2 regions of the Streptomyces sp. ATCC 21386 genome follow, and region 2 is predicted to be linked to the other one. Evidence: riboswitches for the same ligand, from Rfam matches in the RefSeq annotation. Region 2 holds a riboswitch; the other holds the start of a gene.
The links. Region 2 has a riboswitch for cobalamin ahead of GWK25_RS11420 (DUF4430 domain-containing protein). Riboswitches for the same ligand answer to the same signal wherever they lie in the genome.

Region 1 (3,737 bases), 3.7 Mb from region 2:
GGTCCGGTACATGATGGCGACGAAGGCCGGGACGCCGATGAGGGACGTCACTACCCCGACCGGCACCTCCTGCGGGTCCAGGACGGTACGGGCGAGGGTGTCGACCCACACCAGGAACACGGCCCCGGCCAGTGCGGAGGCCGGCAGGAGCCGACGGTGGCCGGAGCCGGTCAGCGCGCGTGCAGCGTGCGGCAGCACCAGGCCGACGAAGCCGATCGCACCCGCCGAGGCGACCAGGGCGGCCGTGAGCAGGGCGGTGGCGCACAGCAGGACGAGCCGGACGCGGGCCACGGAGACGCCGAGCGAGGCCGCCGCGTCCTGCCCGAACGCGAACGCGTCCAGCGCGTGGGTGTGCCCCAGGCAGACCAGCAGCACCGCCACCAGCACCGCCAGGCACACCGTCACGTCCGTCCAGCCGGCACCGCTGAGCGAGCCGAGCAGCCAGAACAGCACCGCGCGGGTCGTCTCGGCGTCGGCCGCGGTCATCACGATGAAGGAGGTGAGCGCGGAGAACAGTTGCATGGCCGCGACCCCCACCAGCACCACCCGGTCCGTGGTGCCGCCGAGGGTATGGCTGAGCAGCAGCACGAGGCCGAAGGAGGCCACCGCGCCCAGGAACGCGCCACCGGAGACCGACAGCGCGCCGCCTCCCGCGCCCAGCACGACGACCACGACCGCGCCGGTCGACGCGCCGGAGGAGACACCGAGCACGAAGGGGTCGGCGAGCGGGTTGCGCAGCAGGGACTGCATCACCGCGCCGCACACGGCCAGTCCGGCCCCGCACACGGCGGCCAGCAGGGTGCGTGGCAGCCGTAGGTTCCACACGATGCCGTCCCGGATGGGCGTCAACTCCGTGTGCCCCCAGCCGAGATGGGCCACCACCGTGGACCACACGTCGACCACGCCGATGTCGGCCGGCCCGATGGTGATCGCGAGGGCCACGGACAGACACAGCACCGCGCCCCCGGCCGACCACGCCGACCCCCACCAAAGCCTCCGACCGACGGCCCCCGCCGCTGCCGTCCGGCGCGCCTTGGCCGGGGCCGACGTTCCGGTCACCCGGTCGGCCACAGGCTCGGTGCCGGCCACCGTGTCGGGTGCCGGGCCCGTCATCCCGTGAGGCCGTACTCGCGCAGGGCCGTCGCGAGCTTCTCCACGCCCTCGACGGTGCGGATCGTGGGGTTCATGGCCTGGCCCGGCAGCCGTACGTACCGCTTCTCGCGCACCGCCGTCATGTTCCGGGTGACCGGGTCGGACTCCAGGAACTCGATCTTCTTCGCGGCCGTCTCGGCCGTCTGCTGCTTGCGGACCAGGTCCCCGACGACGAGGACGTCCGGGTCGCGGTCGGCGACGGTCTCCCAGTTGACCTGGGGCCATTCCTCGTCGGTGTCGTCGAAGACGTTCTTCGCGCCCAGTTCACGGGTGATGATCCCGGGGGCGCCGCAGCACCCGGCGAGGTACGGGGACTGGTCATTGGCGAACCAGTACAGGACAGTGACCCCGCGCGCGTCGAGTCCGGCGGTCGCCTTCCTGACCCGGGTTCGCAGCTCGGCCACCAGCTTCTCGCCGCGCTCCTCGACCCCGAAGATCCGGGCCAGATCGCGGATTTCGCCGTAGACCGTCTCCATGGTCAGCGGCTCGGTGCGGACGCCGTCGCCGTCCCCGCTGTTGTCCTTGCCCACACAGTCCGACGGCGACAGATACGTGGGCACGCCGAGCTTCTCGAACTCCTCCCGGGTCGCCACTCCGCCCTTGCCTAGCGTGGAGGCGAACGAGGAGACGACGAGGTCGGGTTCGGCGTCGAGGACCTTCTCGAAGGAGGGTGCGTCATCGGCGAGGCGGGGCACCTTCGCGTTGGCCTTCTCGAGCCCCTTCGGCAGCGGATCGGTCCAGGTGGCGGTGCCCACCACACGGTCGGCGAGCCCGAGGGAGAGCAGGATCTCGGTCGTGCCCTGGTTGAGGGAGACAGCGCGTTCGGGCGGGCTGTCGACCCGCACCTCGCGCCCGCAGTTGTCGAGCGTCACCGGATGACCGGCGGATCCGCCCGGAGCCGGACCCCGGTCCGGCGACGCTGTGGAACCGGAGCCCCCGCAGCCGGTCAGCAACAGGGCACCGGCGGTCAGGAACGGGACGGCATGGCGGACGGGGCGTGCGAGCGGCACGGGACTTCCTTCGGCGTCGAGGGCTCATGCGCGAAGCCCGGTCGTACGGTGCTTCCCCGGGCACCCCTCGGTGCCGGGGACCGCCAGCAGGTCTTCGGACTCGGGGTCACCCGGACGAGACGCCTTCCCGGACCGCGATGTGACCGCCGTCCAGTGGCCGTTGTCCCGCCCGTCACCCTCACCGCTGCGCGTCAGCTCCGGATTCGCACCGGATTCCCTGACCCGTACGCGTACTTATGTGTGCGCACATGGGTTCGACTGGCGTCGGCAAGCTATCACACGCGCTTCCGGGGCCCGTCAGGTCGCGGGCTTCCAGCCCGGGAGCGTCGGCAGGACCTTCTCGGCGACACGGAACAGCGCCGCGTCGTCCGGAATCTGGGAGTCCTGACGGTAGATGACGAGTTCGAAGGTGCTGCCGCTGTCCTTCGCGTCGGTCGCGACCAGCAGTTGACGGGAGACGCCGCCGGGGGCGGACTGCGAGTCGCTGCCGTCGAGGCGGAACGAGATGCCGATGGTCCGGCCCGAGTACAGGGCCGCCGAGTGCCCGAGGACCTTCCTGGTCTCGACGCCGGATCCCAGGTAGCCGACCGCCTCGGCGACCGGGAGGTCCTCGTACGACGCCGAGATCTCCACGGTGTACGTGTCGAGTTCGACGGTCGCCTCGGGGGTGACGGTCCTGGTGCCGTCGAACCAGGTGGACTCGTTCTCGCTGCCCGAGGCGATGACGGCCTGCTCGGTGGGCGTCCCGAGGAGCTCCGGCAGGTCGGCGCGGTTCAGCGCGGCGCACAGCTGTGCACCGGAGACCCTGCCCCGTCCTGTCGGCGAGGGGTCGTCCGACGACGACGAGCAGACGGCCGGCCCCACGGTCTCGGGGGTCGTGTCGAGGAGGTCACCCAGCAACCACAACCCGCCCAGCAGTACACCGACGGTCGCCACCGCCGAGACCACCTGGCCGCCCGTACCCATCTCCTTCGCCGAGCCGCGTCGCGCACCGGCCCCGGGGCCCGGTTCCGGATCCGCCCCGTGTCCCGTTTCCGGATCGGCTCCCACGCCCGTCCCCGGATCCGCTGCAGAATCCGTTTCCGTTTCCGCTCTCGAACTCGCTCTCGAAACCGCTCCGGAATCGGCGAAATCGTCGGCCATGCCCCCGTGCCCCCACCTTGATGTGCACACGCCTGACGTGCGCCGGGGGAGCCTAACCGGTGATCGTCGCGAGGGGAAACGATATTCCGCACAGGCGTGAAGCAGGGCTCCCGAGGGGAGACCGAGACCCGGTGTGCCCCTGCCCCGGGGGCCGTAGCGGTCCACGAAAGGAAGGAACGCCATGTCCGTGCAGGACTCCCTCGGTGTCGCCGTCGTCGGCACCGGCCGGATGGGCGCCGACCATGTGCGCAGGATCTCCGAGGTGATCAGCGGCGCCCATGTGGCGGCCGTCGTCGACCTCGACACCGACCGGGCCCGGGCGGTCGCCGCAGGCGTCGAGGGGTGCGCGGCCTACGGCGACACCGTCGAGGCGCTGGCCGCACCGGGCGTCGACGCCGTCCTCGTCGCCTCACCGGGCCCCGCCCACGAGGC
Region 2 (3,737 bases):
CCGGGAACGACGAGAACAAGGACGAGCACAAGGTGGCCGAACCCCAGTGAGCGACACCAGCGAGACGAGCGATACCAGCGGATCTGACGACAGCGTCGGCCGAGTACGACGGATCTGCCTCCCTCCCTTCCGTCACCTCCTGGACCGCCTGCCCGCGCTGCACATCACCGACATCTACGAGGACCCCTTCGAGCCCTACCTCCACCAGCAGACCACCACGAAGACCTGGGACACCGACCACTTCACGGCCATCGCACGCAAGCGAGGCGGACGTGTCCTCGACATCGGCTGCGGCCGAGGCCGCGTAGCCCTGGCCCTGGCCGCAGAAGACCTCCCCACCACGGCCGTGGACATCTCCCGCGCCGCCACCACCCGTCTGCGCGCCCACCTGATCCAACACCCCGATCTGGCCCAGGGCATCCGGGTCGTACACGGCGACGTCCTCGACCCGGCGACCGACCTCGGCACGGGCTACACCACGGCCACGCTCGGCGACACGGCGGTGAACATGTTCGCCGACGCCCGCACGCTCACCGCCTTCCTCACCCGTGTCCGCAGCCTCCTGGCTCCCGACGGCGTGCTCTGCCTCCCCGTCCTCACCGAGCCCGCCCTCGCCACCTACGCCCGCCGCAACGGCGTCCTGGCCACCGACTTCACCGACGACCACGGCACACGTCACCTCCTCTTCGCCGCCATGCGCCACGACCCCGACGGCCCCCACTTCTCCCGCACCCTCTTCCTCCCGGACGCCACCCGAGACGGCGAGGGAGAACCCGTGGCCCATCTCGCCGCCGTCCGCGAACGCCTGTGGACCCGCGCTTCACTCGCGCCGCACCTTCGCGAGGCCGGCTTCGAGGTGTGCGAGAGCATCCCGGTGGTGCCCCGTGACGACGCGCTGGGACGGGTCGACGCGGAGATCCTGGTGCTGGCCTCCGGACGGACGGGCGGTGCTCTCAGGCGGTGAAGCCCAGCAAATCGACGAAGGCGTGGCGCGGGGACTTGTCGGAGAGCCTGGTGGCCGACGAAGTCGTCGTACGGCATACCGGGAGCCGGTTCGTAGAGGAGTGCCCGAGGTGGGGCGTGGCCTGGTAGGGCTGTCGGGTGGGCCCCAACGGGCCTTAGGATGCGGGGACTTCGGTGCCCGGAGGCGGCGGCAGCGGCCGGCGTCGGGTGCGGAGGGGTGTCACAGCGTAGGTACGACAACCGCATACGCGCGTGACTGGGGGAAGCCGGTGCGAATCCGGCGCTGACCTGCAACCGTGTGCGGCCCGTGGGGCCGCGAGTCGGGTGACCCGGCGCGTGCCCTGTACCGCTTCCACTGTCATGGACCGCAGCGCGAAGCCGAGAGCCAGGCGGGCCGTCTCGTTCGCTCGGTGACGGGCTGCGGGCCCGCCCGCACCAGGAAGGCTCCGCCATGGACCGTAACCCCGTACTCCGCCACCTGATGGCCGCGACCGCCCTCGGTCTCGTTCTCGCCTCCGCTCCGGCCGCCGCCCACGCGCGGAGTGCCGTGGACACGAACGTTCCGGTCAAGGTGAGTCTCGCTGTCCAGGGCCCGGACGGGCTCCTCTTCAAGGGGAAGATCAAGACCCGGGGCCACGACGTCACCACCGCGAGCGGAGGGACGCACACATGTGACGGCACCAACGGCGGCGCCCATCCCACGGCCGTCCCCACACCCACGGCCGCGCTCGACGACGCCGCCCGCAAGCGGGGCTTCACATGGGACGGCACCTGGTACGCGTCGTTCGACGACTTTCTGGTCGAAACGGTCAAGGGCGTCAGCGGCGGGGGTGTCGCCTACTGGAACATCTCTGTCAACGGGACGTCCACGCCGGTGGGAGGCTGTCAGTTCAAGCTGAACGCCGGCGACGAGGTCGCCTTCACCTGGACGGCCTTCTGAGCCCGTTCTCCGCTCATCGGCTGGGCGGGCCGGGGAACGGCTGTGCCTCGTCGGCGGTGAGCTCGGCCCCGGCCCGCACGTCGTGCAGTACGCGGGCCAGGACCTCCGTCCCGCGCACCACGCGGGGGCCGGGCCTGTTGAAATAGGACGGGCCGTCCAGAACCCAGACCCGCCCGGACCGCACGGCCGGCAGGTCGGACCAGCCCGGCAGTCCGGTGAGCAGGTGCGCCTCGCGCAGCGTGCGCTCCGGTGGGAAGCCGCACGGCAGGACCAGCACCACGTCCGGTCGTGCGGCACGTACCGCGTCCCAGGTCATCGGTCGGGTGTGCTCGCCCGGTGCGGCGAGCAGCGGCTCGCCGCCGGCGGCGGTGATCTGCTCGGGGACCCAGTGCCCGGCGGGCCACAGCGGGTCCAGCCACTCGATCGCCACCACCCGGGGCCGGGCGCGGCCCGCGACCACCGCGCGGACGTGCGTCAGCCGGGCCAGCAGCTCGGCCCGGCGTCGCTCGGAGCGTTCGCGAACGCCCAGCACCCCGCCCACGGTGACCAGGCAGTCGAGCACGTCGTCGAGGGTGCGCGGTTCCAGGCTGAGGACGCGGGTGTCCGCGTCCAGCAACCGCACGGTGCTGCTGACCTTCTCGTACGACACGGCGCACACGTCGCACAGGTCCTGGGTGAGCACCACGTCGGGCCGCAGAGCCGCGAGGGCCTCGGTGTCCAGGGTGTAGAGCGATGACCCGGAGTGCGCGGCCCCGCCGACGGCGTCCGAGATCTCCCGGCTGCCGAGGGCGTTCTGGTCCAGATCGGCGCCTGTCACCACGGGCACGGAGGCCACGTCCCGCGGTGGCCAGTCGCACTCGTGCGTGCGGCCGGCCAACCACGAGGACAGCCCGAGTTCGGCGACGATGTCGGTGGCGGCCGGCAGGAGCGAGACGATGCGCATGGCGTGACTCTAGGGCGCGTTCGTCTCTGCGGGCGCCGCCCGGCCGGTCCCTGGTCAGGAGCCCCAGCGTACGGCGATCGTGTCGCCGACCCCCACGGCGTACTCCCGTGCGGCGGAGACGAACGACGAGCCGTCGACGCTGACCTTCCAGGTGTTCGCGCCGCTGTTGGCCTTGCCGTTCACAGAGGTGACGGCGCCGGTGCCGGATGCCGGGGTCACGGCGGTCACGCAGCCCGAGGGGGTGGCCGAGGTGACGGCCGCGTCGAGGACAGCGCCCAGCGTGGTCGTCGAGCCCGTCGGGGTGAGGGCGACGGAGCAGACCTTGAGGTTGCCGGCACCGTCGTCCACGGTCAGTGCCAGCTTCGTCGCCGTACCGGACGTGAAGGAGTTCTCGCCCACCCACTGCGGCGCGCCGGCGGTGGCCGGGACGGGCGGTGCGGAGGTGAAGCCGCCGCCGGCCACCGCCCGTAGGCCGTCGATGGAGGCGTACGCGGACGGGCCGGTGTCGCTGGGCAGGTACTTGAAGCCGCCGCCGGGGTTGAATTGCTGCGCGATCAGGAAGTCGACCGGCGTCTTGCCCTGGGAGGTGAGGAAGTCGCCGGTCTGCGGGTTGATGCCGCAGGCGTTCAGGCCGGACACCGCCCAGCCGTTGGAGTCGGTGTTGACGCCGAACAGGGCCTTGAAGGCACCGCTGTTGGCGATCAGCTTGCTCTTGAGGAACGCCTTGGCCTGCGCGATGTCCGTGTCGGTGTTCGGCACGCCGGAGGCGCACAGGGAGGCCATGGCCGCGCCGGTCATGTCGATGTCGCTCGCGGCGGCGAGCTGAGCGGCGTTGCCCTCGGCCTTGCTGTAGTTCCAGCCGCCGTCGTTGTGCTGGTTGGCGCGCAACCG

Region 1: linked by a shared signal. The riboswitch ahead of GWK25_RS26900 (ABC transporter substrate-binding protein) and the one ahead of GWK25_RS11420 (DUF4430 domain-containing protein) in region 2 are both predicted to bind cobalamin.

The regions. Positions count from the first base shown of each region.
Region 1 covers NZ_JAAVVL010000001.1:6,261,258-6,264,994, reverse strand. The annotation lists gene GWK25_RS26905 (iron ABC transporter permease) at 1-1,113, opposite strand, end outside; gene GWK25_RS26900 (ABC transporter substrate-binding protein) at 1,110-2,162, opposite strand; cobalamin riboswitch at 2,230-2,440, opposite strand; gene GWK25_RS26895 (DUF6215 domain-containing protein) at 2,460-3,128, opposite strand; gene GWK25_RS26890 (Gfo/Idh/MocA family protein) at 3,487-3,737, shown strand, end outside.
Region 2 covers NZ_JAAVVL010000001.1:2,598,843-2,602,579, forward strand. The annotation lists gene GWK25_RS11410 (MFS transporter) at 1-50, shown strand, start outside; gene GWK25_RS11415 (bifunctional 2-polyprenyl-6-hydroxyphenol methylase/3-demethylubiquinol 3-O-methyltransferase UbiG) at 47-964, shown strand; cobalamin riboswitch at 1,188-1,315, shown strand; gene GWK25_RS11420 (DUF4430 domain-containing protein) at 1,415-1,903, shown strand; gene GWK25_RS11425 (cobalamin-binding protein) at 1,917-2,846, opposite strand; gene GWK25_RS11430 (hypothetical protein) at 2,901-3,737, opposite strand, start outside.